DNA from 2 places in the Paenibacillus sp. OT2-17 genome. Region 2 is predicted to be linked to the other one. Evidence: riboswitches for the same ligand, from Rfam matches in the RefSeq annotation. Region 2 holds a riboswitch; the other holds the start of a gene.

Region 1 (9,002 bases), on a different contig from region 2:
CCGAAATCCATACGGGCTTCCCTCCTTAGGATGTTTTGGACAGACGCCGTTCCATATAAAGTACAAGAAAGCTAAGCGGAACCGTCAAGATAAGATACAACAGCGCCGTGATGGCGTAGACTGTGATGGGCAGGAAGGTGTCCGAGTTAATGAGGTCCGAGTAATACATTAGGTCCAGTCCAGCCACAATAGCCAGCACGGAAGAGTTTTTGACGAGATTAATGAATTGGTTGCCGATCGCAGGCAGTACAATTTTGATGGCTTGCGGTAAAATAATGCTGATCATCGTCTGGTTGTAACTCAACCCGGAGGACCTTGCCGCTTCAAATTGCCCCTTGGGCACAGATTGAATGCCGGCACGTATGGCTTCAGCAATAAAGGAGGCTGTGTATACAGTCAATCCGAGCGTTCCAGATACGAATCCGTCCAAAGGGATGCCCAAAGTAGGAAGTCCGAGATAAAAAAACAGTACGACGATCAGCAATGGGATATTGCGGATGACCTCTACATAGACGGTACCGATCCAGTTCAGCCATTTAAAAGGCGCAATTCGGAGGATGGCAATAATAGCCCCTAGAATAAAGCTTCCGATCAAGGCAATGACACTAGCTTGAACGGTATGAAGCAAGCCTTCTCTGAAACGGTCGCTATGATCGAAAAGTACGTTGATATCAAAAGTAAGCATCTGCGAATTTACCTCCTTATCCAGACTTAAGAAAGGAAGGAGCACGCAATTGCGGCTCCTTCACAAGAATACTATTCGGGTTTAACCCCAAGCCATTGCTCGTGGAGCTTATCGTATTCACCGTTGCTTTTCAGTTCCTTGAGCGTATCATTAATAGCTTGTAGCAGTTCGGTTTGCCCCTTCTTCACTGCAATGCCGTAAGGTTCCTCTGTGAAGTTCCCGCCTACAAGAGTATAATTCGGGTCTTGCTGCTGCATGCCGAGCAGAATAGAGTTATCCGTAGTCAAGGCTTCTCCTTTACCTGCTTTGAGGGCGTTGAAAGCATCCTGATAGTTTTCGAATTCCAATATCGTTGCTTCAGGTGCTTTTTCACGGATATTTTTGGCGGAAGTAGAGCCCTTCACGGCGAGCACCTTGGTATTCGGGGTCAGAGACTCCAGCCCGGTGATGGGGCTCCCTTTTTTCACAAGCAGAGATTGCCCGGCGTTAAAATAGACGTCGCTGAAATCAACCTGCTTTTTACGTTCATCCGAAATGGTCATCGTCGCGATAATGGCGTCGATGTCCCCGTTTTGCAATAAGGTGATTCGTGTTTTGGACGTGACTTCTTTTAGTTCAAGCTTGGTTTCATCGCCAAAAATATGTTTGGCTACAGCCTTAGCGATGTCGATATCAAAGCCCTCTACTTTTCCGCTAGCCGGGTCTTTCAGTCCGAACAGCTTGGTATCGTATTTCACACCAACGACCAGTTTGCCACGCTGTTTGATCGCTTCCAGCCCGTTGGCTGCTGCCGGCTCATTCCCCGACGTTGCCGCTCCTTCTTTGCCTCCACAGCCTGCCAAGACGAGCAGACAAGATAAAGCTACCAGCACCAAAGTACTCCATTGAAATCTTTTTCTCATCAGAACATTCCCCTTTCGATTTACGCTACATTGGTAGTCTATTAATGATGAATCAGACGGCTCAGGAACAGGCGAGCCCGTTCTTCACCCGGATTCTGAAAAAATTCGACAGGTTGGCTGTCTTCCAAAATTTGTCCTTTGTCCATAAAAATCACGCGGTCCGCCACTTCACGTGCAAAGCCCATTTCATGAGTGACAATGACCATTGTGATGCCCTGATGGGCGAGCGAGCGCATAACATCCAGTACCTCTCCGATCGTTTCGGGATCAAGTGCTGAAGTAGGCTCGTCAAACAACATAATTTTTGGATTCATCGCGAGCCCGCGGGCGATCGCGACCCGCTGCTGCTGTCCACCGGACAATTGGGCGGGGTAGCTCTGTGCCTTTTCTTCGATTCCGACGCGCTTTAGATAGGTGATGGCTGTTTGAGTAGCTTCTTCTTTCGAGATGCCCAGTACCTTCATAGGTGCCAGTACAATGTTTTCAATCACCTTTTTGTGGGGATACAGATTGAAATGTTGGAACACCATCCCGATATTGCGGCGGAAGGCATTAATATCAATCTTTTTGTCATGTACAGGGATCTCGTTAACGATCAGCTCCCCATCCGATATCGTTTCCAGACGATTGATGCAGCGAAGCAGGGTGCTTTTACCCGAGCCGGAGGGACCGATGATTACGACGACCTCGCCCTCCTTAATCTGAAGATTAATGTCTTTGAGTACATGGAAGTGACCGTAATGCTTGTTGACGTTGCGAAACTGGATCAGAGAGCTCACCCCTTTTTAGGCTTGGATACATAGCTTAGTAGACGGATTGACATGATCAAGCTCTATTAGAATTTAAAAATTTCTCTCATGATACTATAAGCTTACAATAAAAAACAAGATTTTATGTCACTAAACTTTACGTGTAATGTATTTTGGTGTGTTTTTTGCTAGTAAACTGTTATTTATATGTTGAAAACGAATAAATATCCGTAATTTTATGTTATTAAATTTGACATAAACTATTGATCCTCGACATGCCAAGGGAGAAACGTGACAAAAGCAACGCTATGTTTTACAGTAGGGAAGAAGGAATTTAGGGTAAAGGAAGGTTAGACAATGACGAAAGCTATTTCACCGCTAGTAACGGCATTGGGCATGGAGCCCCATCCAGAAGGCGGCTGGTACAAAGAGATGTGGAAGGCCCATTTCCAAATTCCGAAGCCTGTACTGCCGGATGTGTATTCCGGTCCGCGCTTTGCAGCTTCGTCTACGTATTTCTTGCTGCATCCGGGTGAGTTCTCCGAGTGGCATGTGGTCCATTCTGATGAGCTGTGGTTATATCATAGCGGAAGCCCTGTAGAGTTGAAATTGGGTGGAAGTGGAGAAGAGCCTGGTGAAGAAACTGTGATTATCGTCGGTGCGGATGTGGAGGCAGGACAGCATCCACAAGCACTCGTTCCAGGAGCAGTATGGCAAACGGCACGTCCGCTTGGGGATGAGCCCGTGCTGGTAACCTGTGTGGTTGCACCAGGATTCCACTTTGATGATTTCAAGCTGATTGCCAAGAATCCAACTGAATCATGATGTGAGCATTGGCGGGTGTATTTCTGTAATGAACAGGAATGGCCCGCCTGATTTATGTTTACTCATAGAAATAGGGCTTTAAAATAGCTTTAGGTGCTTAGTTTCGCCTGAACAATGAGACGATGGGTGGGGTTTACGAGAGGGGCACATGTAATCAGTGTAAGTAGCTTTTGTTTTTTGAAGCTTTTCAGAACAGACACGTCCGTAGGATCAACCACCTTCAGGCTATAAACGCTATATACATATTGGTTACCCCGAGTGTTAACAACAATCTTATCCCCGATCTTCAATTCATTTAGACGATTAAATAAACGTCCAGAGGTACGGGCTCGATGAGCAGCAATGGCGGCATTCCCCGCTTGTCCCAGCGTCCCCGTTTCCGGCATATGTACAGCCGCGTGTCTCATATTTATCCTCGTTGCGCCTTCCAATACAGGGAGCTTTAAAGCAATACGACTTATACTAATAGTGGCTATGGGAGTTTGTTCATTAGCGCTTACCATGGGAGCAGGGGATGGGGAAGTATTTTGTCGTGCTTCACTAACCGGAACTTCTGTAAGACCAGTGGACAAGCGAGCATAGCTGTCTGTAAGACTGGGGGGCCACAGCGCGTCGCTTTTTCCAGATGGTAGCTCTGCTGCTTTTAATAGCTTGCTTTGTTCCTGATCCTCATTCCATTCTGTCGCTTTAGGAAACAAAATAAAAAGTAAGCCTAACACAATAAATACGTAGGAAAGTTTACGCAGACTCAGCAATCTCGCCTCCCCTAAGCAATGTACGGATTATACATATTTTTTTGAAAAATGCCCCATTCCCGACTCATTCCAATCGGGAATGGAATGAGCCGGGAGATCAGGGCAGGTGATCGGTTTTATTTTTTGTTTGTTCGTCTGAATTTCAAAAATACGCCCCACATAACCATCGCTATGCCTGTCAAATAGAACGGAACGGGGCTGCTTTCACCTGTTTGGGGCAATTGATGTACCGCAGGTGTATCCTCCGGCTCTTCAGGTTCTTTTCCCGGAACCTTGAGACGGATCTTAGGTTCGGGATCGTCTTTCGAATCCAGCGGAGGAGGAGGATCTTGATGAGGTATGACGGCTGGCGGCTCCGGCGGTATAGGCGCAGGTTCCTCCTGTGGAGGGAGTATGTCCTCCGGAGACTTTGGCAATGACGGAGGAACGGTTATAGACGGAGTATCGGGTATTTCTGGATCTTTGTCATGTTTTTTACCTGAGCCTCCGGACGGGGGTGAAGGATCTGGATGAGTAGGCGTTCCTGGTTCGTTTTTCTTTTCTTTACGATTGGTGATCACAACCCTCTTTACACCAGAGCTTTGTCGCAGTGTTGCGTCTATTTTGATCTCGAGCTTGCCCTCGGTGATTTTATAGCCCTCCGGTGCTGCCAATTCTTCCAAGATATAATCGTCATGAAGCAAGGAGGAAAAGATGATTTTGCCTTCCGCATTGGTGGTCTGAATGAGCGGGGCTCTTTTTTGACCTTTATCATAGAGCGCAAACTGTGCGCCAGGCAGTACCTTGTCAGGCATATCCTGATCTACCTTGGTCAGCTCAAGACTTTCGGTCACACCCCCGCCAGAACCAGAGCCGGAAGACGTTCGTACGATGATTTCCTGGCTGGTTTCTCGCATCTCTGTCGTCAAGCGATCCCCCTCAAAGGCAACCTTATTACTCACCTTGGCTTTGTCTTCAGCATGAATGAACGATTGGTATTCAAGTATAAAAGCAGTGGAAATATCCTTGGCAAAAGTAACTTCAAAAGTTTGCTGGCCTTGAGCGTCTGTCTTGATATACAGCTTGTAATCTTGGTTTCTAATCAACTCGGTGCCTTTGGTGGTATTTCCGTTGGCAGCGATGATTGTAGAGTACAAATGAAAGGAATCCTCAATTAGGATTTGATTGTTGCTAGGCTGATCTATAATTTTAGCGTTGGATACATGGGACTGTCCTTCATTGATGCGGATGCTCCAATCGATCTTATTTCCATTTTGTGTACCGACTTTAGATACATATTCTCCGCCATGAGGTACCGCGACTTGCGCTGCCCATTCGGAGACTGTTTTTTGTCCATCCAGTAGAAGGGCTTGATTGTGAATTTCCTTTTCAATCAGTTCTCCTTCCAATGAAGTTTGAAAGGTAATCCAGTAGGGAGTCTGTATCTGCTCCTTGAACTGGATACGCAATTCATTACCATTTTGCTCGGAGGGAGGAATAATGGTGTATTGATCTGCCGGGATTTCAGCCCCTTTTTGTACGCCATCCCACCATCCCAGCAAGGTCATATCGTATACTTTTACGGAGGCGGGCAGTAACTTCTGACCTTGCAACAAGGGGTCTCTCACTTCCGCGTGATTCAGAATCTTGCGATTGTAGTTAGCTTTAATGTCCCAGGTAATGAGCTTGGAGGTTGCATTATAGCTTCCTTGCTTGGCACCGTTTCGTTGTGTCATAAAGTCCGGCCAGATCGGGCACTCCACTCCTTGCGATGATCTTTCTCCGTCTTCAAACTGGTATTCTATATGGGATTTATTACGAAACTCGGGCTTCGTCGTATCCGTTTTCCAGTCATTATTATAGGTGGTTGAATACTTGATTGTATAAGCCTTCTGAATGGCTTTATGAAAAATGAGCGTAAATCCTTGTTTATAGTCCTGTGATAGCGGAACCAGCTCATAATCCGTGGGCGCACGTAGCTCCGTTGTTCCGTCAACACTTTGAATTTTCAGGGTGTCCGGTAACAAAGCCAAGCCCCCGTTTGGAAACACATCCTGAATGACAATATTTTTCATGATGTACAAGTCTGTATTGATGGTAATCACCCAAGGTATGATTTTGGTGTTGTAATTGGGTGTGTCATACATTTTAGTCATAACTCCGCTTATGATTTCCGTCGATACAATCTTCTGCGTTCCATCCGAGGTTATGATGTTTATAACTTTTCCATTATCATAGACACGGCCTCTGGCTTGAGTCTGGTATCGGATGGTATAGGCTGAATCTACGTCGAAGTTGAATTGAAGTTTGAAGCCGTTGCGGTCCGGATAATCAACTGGGATGACAGTATACGCCCACGATGGGAGCTCCTCCAGTGTGTTTCCCTTAAATACTTTCAAAGAACCGGGCAGCAATTCTTGAGTTTTATTGAAATGATCAATTAAAAGAGCTTTGGCTTCGGGGATTTTTGTCTCGCTAAAGTTATATCTTATGGCCCACGAGAGTGTTTGTGTGGCATGATCATATTTTTCAACCTTTTTGGACAAAAATTCACCACGTTCCACCTGAACAGTAGCGGTAGCAACAACGTTCTCTATCGCATCTCCTGAAAGCGTTGCTGTGTTGGAGAAACGAGTTTTATCGCCAATAATACGCGTGGAATATTGAATCTGATAGGCCGTGTTAATGCTATCGTCTTGAAAACGAATCACAAACCCTGTCCCGGCTTGATCTGCTTCAATGGCATATTCACTTGCATTCACTAGGTCTCGAACAACGGTCGAGCCGTCGATATTGACTTGTAGATGATAGAGCCGGATAGAGTCTCTTCTGAGTTCCAGCCCTGAAGGAATTGGATCGGTGATGAGGGCATGCTTTACGGTGTTTAGTTGTTTGTTCACATCAATGGTCCAGTCGATCTGATTGGTGCCCTCTATTTTCCCTTGTTTGCTTAGGGTTGGTCCTGACTGGGGTTTTACATTCACGATGACCGTTTGTACCCCGCCTTTGATCGGAATCGCAATGATGATCTCTGTACTGCCTTTCACCGTTTCTTTCGTAAACTCGGTTTTAACTTGTAGTTTGCCGCTGACATTGGAGTGATTCTCTACATATTGGTTAAAGGTCATGATCACCTTGCCCTGACGATCTACTGTGAAGTATCCCACGGTTCCGTCGGTAGTGACTAACGGAGATGAGATATCAGTGTAGATGACAAACTGTTCTGGTAAATGAAAGATGAAGGTGTCCCCTGATTTATAGGTATTGTCAGGAAGCTCCCATTCATAGCCTAGTTGGATGGCTGATCCGATGTCGAATTGGCTGTCTGGACTATATACCGCATCAATGACACGCCCTGCTTCGTCTGTCAGGCTCAACTTCGTTAATATGCTCTGCGGAGCTGCATCATGTTGAGACTTTGAACTGACTGCTCCTTGAACGAAGGGGACCGTGTTTGAAGGAATCTCCCCAGGAGGTTCAAGGTTTGGGACAACGTATACAGCATCTGTAACGGTAGGTGTAGGATCAGATACAGCACTCTGCGGCAGTTCTGGGGCTGGAGCATCTGCGTAAGCCAGCGTTGCGCTGAAAAAGCTTTGGACAATGAGCAATAAGGCAATGATCATTACATTTATTTTTGTTCTCATGCTCCAAGTGATTCTCCTATTCATCGTAATATGGCAATGCTTCGTTCGAAATAGTATATTCAGCATGCTAGGCAGACATGACTATCCCAATAGAAAAAAAGCCCTGATCATAGCGATCAGGGCTTTCTTCGAGAGAGGCATAGCAATTTGTGATGGATCTATGTAAAAAAGACATAATAAAAAGCTCGTTCATCTGGTAGCTGGCTGCCATCCGGATAGGAAGGCCCTATAGTTTTGCGTCACTGCCTTTCGACAGTTTTGCCATTAACTTGAATAGCTTGTGCGTCTATCATCTATCAAACTGATTTCATGTAACCTCTCATTTACAACTTGGAACGGTTCCCCCATTTTTTGCGGAAGGAATGAGGTGTTTCTCCTACATGCTCCTTGAATAGGTTAATAAAATGGCTCGTATTGGGAATCCCTACGTACCTTGCGATATCCACAATGGACATGTCACTGGTTTTAAGCCAGCTTTGAGCGGCTGTGATACGGACATTAATGAGATAATCAATCGGAGAGAAACCGATCTGCTTTTTGAAATTTTTAGCCAGATTAAACTTGTTTAATTCAAACATGTCTGCCAGCGAGTCCAGTGTTATTCGCTCACAGTAGGACTGATCCAAATATTGTTGTACCCGGCGTACTTCGCTGAGGGTTTCAGCATTCACATGCGGATGATCATAGGGATGTTGCAAAATGCACATTAGTATTTCACCAATGAGCCTGGACGTTAGCAGCTCAGCGGAAAGACTTCTGTCAGACTGCCCGCAAATCAGAGCATGGAGCTTATCCAATATAATATGCGGATTATGCATGGAAATGACCGGTTTATTATGCTTGGCAAATTGTTCGTAAAAATTTTCGATCAGGTTGCCATACAGGTACAGGCTGATATACTCCCAGGATTCATGACCGGAGGTGCTGTATTGAACATATTCCTCGCAATTAATAAAGAACAAATCTTGAGGTTTTATGATATATTTCTTGCCCCGGTACAGTAATTCTCCCTTACCAGACAACGTAAAGACAAGCAAAAAAGAGGCAAGTTCTTTCCTTTCCATCGTAAAAGCAGAAGTTTTTTGGAAGTAGCCTAATTCCTGGATATATAAAAGGGATTGCTTGGCAAAAGCGGAGGGAGTGCGTACAATTACGACCGGATCGCCATTCCAGAGGCCCACGTTGTTTTTTTGGTCTGTTGTCATATTCAATTCCTTTACAAAAAAGCAATTTTATCTAGCATATCTTGGTTTGATTTACCAATATATAATGGCTGATTAAACATGATTTCCTATTTATAAAAGTTTATTTTATCACAACAAATATGTCTATATATCAAATTATGTGTGTGAGCTTTATGGGAGTCTCGCTTTTTATGGATATTTAATCTGATAATCCATATGAAAAAGTCGAATGCTGTTGAAAGAATCTGGGGTTATCATGGATTCAAATCCTTTCTG
Region 2 (7,554 bases):
AAACGGTGGTACCCCATGAAACCGGGCTGCTTATTGAACCGGGTGATCCGGCTAAGCTGGAAGAAGCCATCCGCTGGATGTTGGAGCATCCACAAGAACGTCAGCAGATGGGTGAGAGAGGGATGGAACGGGTCAAAAAGCATTTTGTCATCGAGAACACAGTTAAGGATATAGTTCATTACTATAAGGGTTTGTTGGCAGGAGTCTGACCGACATTCGCGTTAAAGGATGATTCAGATGAAAATAGCGATAGCACACGATTACTTAATCCAAATGGGCGGAGCGGAAAGGGTAGTAGAGGTATTCCACGATATGTATCCGGAGGCTCCTATCTTCACAACGGTGTTCAGCGACGACCGCCTGTCGCGTAACTTGAAGGATGCGGATATTAGAGCCACTTGGCTACAAAAAGTCCCAGGGGTGAAGGACAACTTCAAAGGAGTGCTGCCGCTGTATCCCATTGCTATCCGTGATTTTGATTTTAGGGATTTCGACATTGTTTTAAGCTCCAGCAGTGCATTTATGAAAAGCATCCAGGTACCCAAACATACGTTTCACATTTGTTATTGTCACACACCGATGCGGTTTGCCTGGGATTACGATACATATATGGCCCGGCAGTCCAAATCCAACCTGCTCAAAAACATGCTCAAGCTGTACATGAACCGGTTGAAAACATGGGATGCCAAAACTTCTCGCAACGTAGACCAGTTTGTTGCCAACTCTTCGGTTGTTAAACGAAGAATTTTGCACTATTACCAAAGGGATTCGGATGTGATTTTTCCACCTATTAATACATCCCGTTTTAAACGCGCTACAAACATCGGTGACTATTACCTGATCGTATCCCGATTGGTGTCCTACAAGCGCATCGATCTCGCGATCGAAGCATTCAAACGTAACGGTCTCAAGCTGCGCATTGTGGGTGAAGGACCAGACCGTAAACGACTCGAAGGTATGGCTGCCCCGAATATTGAGTTCCTCGGCAGGCTTGAGGATGAAGAGGTTAACAAGCTGATGGCAGAATGCCGAGCGCTCGTTTTTCCGGGTGAAGAGGACTTCGGTATTACGCCTTTGGAGGCGAATGCGGCCGGACGGCCTGTCATCGCTTTTCAGGGTGGGGGAGCGCTGGATACGATTGTTCCTCATGTGAACGGCGTATTTTTCCGCAAGCATCAAGTAGAGGATGTGCTGGAGGCCGTCGAAAAGGTTGAGCAACATGCATGGAATGTGGACGATATCATTACCCATGCCCGCAAATTTGATGAAGAAAACTTCAAGGATCAATTAAAAAAGTATGTAGAACAAGCCTATGTGAACTTTCTAAAAGGAGGATGAACGGAATGAAGCTGGCTGTAATCGGTACTGGATACGTTGGGCTCGTCTCGGGTGTATGTTTTGCGCAAAAAGGTAATGAGGTGATTTGTGTCGATCTGGAGCAGCACAAAATCGACATGTTGAACCGGGCAGAATCTCCGATTTATGAACCGGGTATTGAGGAATTGATCGCGTTGAATCTGGAAGCGGGCCGGTTGGAGTTCACCTCGGATTTGGCCGATGCGGTACGCCGCTCGGATATCGTAATTTTGGCGGTAGGTACGCCTTCTCTGGCTAACGGCGAGGCGAATTTGTCGTACATTGAACAGGCGGCCGCTGATGTTGGGAAAGCCATGAACGGGTATAAGATTATTATGACCAAGAGTACTGTACCTGTCGGAACGAACGAAAAGATTAAGGACGTGTTGGCTCGTCACACGAGTTTGTCTTTCGATATCGTCTCCGCGCCGGAGTTCCTGAGAGAAGGCTCAGCCATCAATGATACGCTTCATCCGGATCGCATCATTATTGGTTTGGACAATACAGGATTGCGTGAAACCATGGTCACTCTGCATCAGGTCTTCACGGATAAAATCTATGTGACGGATATCCGTAGTGCTGAAATGATCAAATACGCGTCCAATGCGTTTCTGGCAACTAAAATTTCGTTCATTAACGAAATCGCTAATATTTGCGAAAAGGTTGGCGCCGATGTAACCTGTGTGGCTGACGGTATGGGTATGGACAAACGGATTGGTTCCTCTTTCCTACAAGCAGGGATCGGGTATGGTGGCTCTTGCTTTCCAAAAGACACAAATGCGCTTATCCAAATTGCAGGTAATGTAGACTATGAATTTAAGTTGTTGAAATCGGTGGTCGAGGTGAATACCGACCAGCGCTTTATGATTGTATCCAAGCTGCGCGAATCGCTGGGTCAACTGAACGGTGTGTCCATTGGCATTTGGGGCCTCGCCTTCAAGCCCAATACAGATGACATCCGCGAAGCTCCAGCACTGGAAATCGTAGAAACGCTCATTCAGGCAGGCGCTATTGTCAAGCTGTATGATCCCATTGCGATGGATAAATTCAAGGAGCGCGTGGATCACCCGAATATTATGTGGTGCTCATCCCCACAGCAAGCCGCTGAAGGTAGCGACGCTGTGTGCCTGTTGACTGATTGGGAAGAGTTCAAAAAAGTTGATCTCGTACAACTGGCCTCCATTCTGCACAAACCGGTTCTCATTGACGGTCGTAACGTATTCGGTGAGGAACAGATCCAAGGCTCCGGGCTGGAATACTACTCCGTGGGTCGTCCGCGGATGAGTGGGTGGAATCGGGATAAAGTGGAAGTTTAAAAGTGACAGATTAAAAAGTGACTGTGGCGGTGTTGGAGGCGCTGAAGGCGCTGCGCGTGCAGATTGTTCTTCCGATTGCTGTTACCCCCGGATTTTCTGGATTATATAAAACATTCAAAGGTTAAAATCCGGGGATAAAGGCAAACGCTGACGCTTCTCCAGAACAATTCTGCCCGCTCCGCTGCTTTTCGCCGTGGAGTCACAATTTTTAAACTCCCACCTTATGGGGGGAGTAGAAGGGCAGATCAGAAGGAGCGGCGCGGTTGATGCCGCTCCTTCCGATCAAAGCGCCATGCGGCTGTACCGCGGCGCCGCTCCTGTGAAGCAAGGCAGGTAAACGCCAAACGTGAGATTTTACAGGCTGACCGGACTTAATAATGTCCGGTCGTGCCTTTTGCAATAAACGGTATGATCGGCATGATGCATTTTTGAGTAGCGCAGGGATGGATTTGAATCTGGAGAAGCGGAGCGTTCGCCTGAAAGCTTTCCAAAGGAAAGCTCGCATCGGAAGCATAAGCTTAGTGGGATTCAAACCTATATACGATTTTATATAATCGAGTGAATCCCGGTCCAACAGCGATCATAAGATTAAATTCATACCGTAGCGGGTAGTCAACTCATCATCAGAACGATCATCCAACCAATATAGAGAGGAAGTGGAGAGTTATGAAGCTCGTACTTTTGTCTGGTGGTTCCGGTAAAAGATTATGGCCTTTGTCCAACGATTCCCGTTCCAAACAATTTTTGAAGGTACTGGAGAACCCGGAGGGGATTTCTGAATCCATGGTACAGCGGGTATGGAGACAATTGGGAGACAACGGATTATCAGAATCCTCGTTTATTGCGACAGGGAGAGCACAGGTCGAAATGATCCAGAGTCAGGTCGGGCCGAATACACGCATCATTGTTGAGCCGGAACGCAGAGACACCTTTCCTGCGATTGCGCTGACAGCGACTTATCTATATTCCATTGCAGGTGTTTCACCTGATGAAATTATAGCAATATTGCCTGTAGATCCTTATGTTGAGGATGCTTTCTTCGCTTCCGTAGCCCAGCTGGAACATACGCTTCAGGAGAGTGAAGGCAAGCTTGCTTTAATCGGAGTTGTCCCTTCCTATCCTTCAGAGAAATATGGTTACATTATTCCGAAAAACGATGCCACTCAAGGTAGCACAGGCTACCGTGAAGTGAGCCATTTTCAAGAGAAACCCGACCGGGAGCAGGCGGAGCGTCTGATTGAACGCAATGCTCTATGGAACTGCGGGGTTTTTGCATTCAAATTAAGTTATTTGCTGGATATCTTGGCATCCAAGGGGTTGCCACTTAATTATGAAGAAATGCAAAAGCAATACGCATCTCTGGAAAAAATCAGCTTTGACTATGAAGTAGTCGAGAAGGAAAAGGACATCGTAGTTCTTCCGTATGATGGTTTTTGGAAGGATTTGGGTACCTGGAATACACTCACAGAAGAAATGTCTAATCAACAAGTGGGCAGAGGTGTAGTAACGGAGGATTGCGTCAATACGAGCCTTATTAACGAGTTAGACATTCCTGTGGCGATCATTGGAACGAATGATCTGATCGTAGCCGCTAGCCCGGATGGCATTCTTGTGACCAATAAGGCAGAAAGTCCTCGTATTAAGGAAGTGCTCAAGGCTCATGATCAGCGTCCAATGTATGAAGAACGTCGTTGGGGACAGTATCGGGTTGTGGATTATGTCAAGTATGACGAGGGTAACGAGGTATTGACCAAACGAATCCGCGTACGGAAAGGCAAAAATATCAGCTACCAGCTTCATTTCAAACGAAGTGAAATCTGGACCATTATTAGCGGTGAAGCGGAAATTATTTTGAATGAGAAGCTGCACAAAGTGAAGGCTGGTGACGTAGTACGTATCCCTGAAGGGACGAAGCATAGCATTTTGGCAGTGACCGATGTGGATTTTATTGAGGTGCAGACTGGCTCTGAGTTGGTTGAAGAGGATATTGTCCGCTTTTGTATGGATTGGAATGAAATTTCCCGTCACCAATTTATCTCCTAATTATTTTCGTAAAAACGAAAAAAAGACGAATTCATGAAAATTCATAGCCTAAACTGTCGAAATTGGGCGAAAACCTGTAAATTCATGAACATGACCTATTAAATTTTGGTAAAAAAAAGTCGATACTTAGGGTAAGAAGGAATCCAAACTCCTTCCAACGATAAACGCAGCCCTGTCGAAAGGCAGGTACGCAAAGCTAAAGGGCCTTCCACAAGGATGGCAGCCTGGCTACCGAAAGGAAGAGCGAAAGTGAGATTCAATTTTATTCCTCTGTATCGACTGATACGTCATGTACTCCCCGTTGTTATGCTTTTTTCATTGTTGCCCGTCGGTTTTGGAGATTCTCTGTCGGTGGCGAATGCCGCTTCATTACAACCTGTTAATTCGGACGCTTCTACTCAGGCCCGTGAACTATACAATTATTTACTCAACATCTCAGGGAAAAAAATAGTCACCGGTCAGCATGATTATTTGGAAAGTCCAGATGAATTAAGTAACAAGGTCCAAAAAATCAGTCAGGCATATGTTGGTGTACACGGCTATGAGATGGGAGCTATCTCTGGTCAATCTGACGCTACGGAAGCAGCACAACGTAAAAATGTCGTCGATAGTGCTATCCGTTGGGACAGATCCGGTGGTATTGTGACAATGACTTTTCATGAAGCGCTACCAGGTAGGCCACTGACTTGGGCCAATGTACAGGCGAAAGTAAGTCAGGCAGAGTTCAACAAATACGTGACTCCAGGTACTGCGCAGTATAACCTCCTCATTGCCGATCTGGATAAGGTCGCTGTATCGTTAAAGCAGCTTCGTGATGCAGGGGTTCCGGTTTTGTGGAGACCTTACCACGAAATGAATGGTGACTGGTTCTGGTGGGGAAACAAAAATAATTTCAATCAGCTATGGAATATCATGTACGACCGTTTTACAAACACACATCAATTGAACAATCTGCTGTGGGTATGGAGTCCGAATGCTCCCAATTCGTATACCGTCCCATATACCCCGAAATACCCGGGGGATGACAAAGTGGACATTTTGGCAGTAGACATTTACAACAATGATTTTAAGCAAAGTCATTACGAAGGTCTGCTCGGGTTGGCACGGAATAAGCCGATTGCCATTGGGGAGCACGGTGAGATGCCTAGTTCTGAGGTATTGCAGGCTCAACCTAAATGGGTATATTCCATGACTTGGGGCAAGATGCTGACTGAGAATAACACAACAAATCAAATTCAGGATTATATGAATGATTCGAAGAGTTTGACGCGGGATGATGTGAAAAATGGGCTGGCAGCAATCGAACAACCTGGGACAGACGTACCGACCTTACCGGACGAGGGACAAAGTGAGCCTATCCCGGCTCCGACTCCTCCTTCCGTTCCTGATGTGGTATATGTGAACGGGCTGCAGGGCGAATATTTTAACAATATGAATTTGAGCGGAAGTCCTGCTTTGATCCGTACAGATAGCAAGCTGGACTACAACTGGCGTGCCAATGCAGCTGATCCAAAGGTGAATGCCGATCAGTTCTCGGTTCGCTGGACGGGTAAAATCAAACCGCAATATAGCGAGACCTATACGTTCACAACGATATCCGATGACGGTATCCGTGTATGGGTAGACGGCAAGTTGGTTATTGACAGCTGGTTCAAACAAAGCTGGACAGAGCGTAAAGGTAGTATTACTTTGGAAGCAGGCAAAATGGTAGATTTAAAAGTGGAATACTATGATGAAAAAGGCGACGCGATGGCACGTCTAATGTGGGAAAGTCAGCATGAAGCGAAAGCGGTGATTCCCGGAAACGCTTTGTTTCTTCCTTGATTGATACTCTTTCCCGGTCAAAAAATTTGAGGAGAGAGGGTGGATCATATGATAAAAAAATGGTTATCCCATAGGTATTCAGTAGTTTTATCTGGACTACTAGCGGTCGTAGCTATAGCGATGATCGCTTGGTTTATATACACGCCTTCAAGAAGCGCAGAATTGCAGACGGATAAAGTAGCGGCTGCCAGTCCAGTATGGAAGCTGGGTCAGAGGGATGACTCTTCAGCGGAATTCAAAGGTGTGGTCGGTAGGGATAATATCGATATTTCTACAGCAGCTGCCTCTACCGAATCGTCTGCTAAAGGATCATTGTCAGCATTGTCGGAAGCAGAGAGTACAACAGTTCCGGTATTGCTCAGCAGTGGAGATATTCCTCCCGGTTTGAATGCGTCCACGAACCCTGAACTGACACTCCAGTATAAGCTGAATCAGATTCCTCCCAATGGTATGATATTCCGTGTTCGGATTTTGGATGCGGGCAAAGCAGTCCCGCAAATGGCTGTATTTTCAAATCATCAGCTGTCCGGTATTATTCAGATTGCCGGGGTTTCCGGTACTGGGAGTACTTATAATTTCAAAAACAACTACGAGCTGTATATACCCAAAGAGCAATTGCAAAGCGGTGTTAACGTACTCAAGCTAAAGACAGCGCGCTGCCTATACTGCTCCTCTGCAGAAGATAAAAATGTGTGGTGGACTTGGGATGACTTGAGCTTGGAGACGTTAGCTTCACCTGCGACCGAACCGGTACACGGTAAATATATACTGACCGGAACAAATGTGAACAATAAAGAATTTTATTATGATCAGGGTGCAGTTAAGCATTTACCATACGTTCTCAAGTGGCTGGGCATTGCTTATAGTGGCAACGTCATGAGGGTCACCTGTGCCAGTAATGTGGGCAAGGCCTGTACAGACGTGGATGATTACTATCAAACGTTAAAGCAGTATAATATGCAATCGTCTGCTTTGTATTTATATACAGGTGATATTAAGCTGCAAAAAGATGGTT

What was found. A riboswitch is a leader RNA that binds a small molecule or an ion and turns the genes downstream of it on or off. The one in region 2 is predicted to bind cyclic di-GMP.
Region 1: another riboswitch for cyclic di-GMP. It lies ahead of GRP75_RS03850 (collagen binding domain-containing protein); the one in region 2 lies ahead of GRP75_RS14705 (glycosyl hydrolase).

What each region holds. Positions count from the first base shown of each region.
Region 1 covers NZ_WUDQ01000007.1:26,385-35,386, forward strand. The annotation lists gene GRP75_RS03820 (amino acid ABC transporter permease) at 1-11, opposite strand, end outside; gene GRP75_RS03825 (amino acid ABC transporter permease) at 26-685, opposite strand; gene GRP75_RS03830 (transporter substrate-binding domain-containing protein) at 757-1,587, opposite strand; gene GRP75_RS03835 (amino acid ABC transporter ATP-binding protein) at 1,629-2,366, opposite strand; gene GRP75_RS03840 (cupin domain-containing protein) at 2,694-3,161, shown strand; gene GRP75_RS03845 (class D sortase) at 3,251-3,916, opposite strand; gene GRP75_RS03850 (collagen binding domain-containing protein) at 4,033-7,542, opposite strand; cyclic di-GMP riboswitch class I at 7,735-7,815, opposite strand; gene GRP75_RS03855 (AraC family transcriptional regulator) at 7,866-8,747, opposite strand.
Region 2 covers NZ_WUDQ01000128.1:332-7,885, reverse strand. The annotation lists partial or broken gene GRP75_RS14725 (glycosyltransferase family 4 protein) at 1-209, shown strand, start outside; gene GRP75_RS14720 (glycosyltransferase) at 238-1,338, shown strand; gene GRP75_RS14715 (UDP-glucose dehydrogenase family protein) at 1,344-2,672, shown strand; gene GRP75_RS14710 (sugar phosphate nucleotidyltransferase) at 3,339-4,715, shown strand; cyclic di-GMP riboswitch class I at 4,871-4,951, shown strand; gene GRP75_RS14705 (glycosyl hydrolase) at 4,965-6,539, shown strand; partial or broken gene GRP75_RS14700 (hypothetical protein) at 6,588-7,554, shown strand, end outside.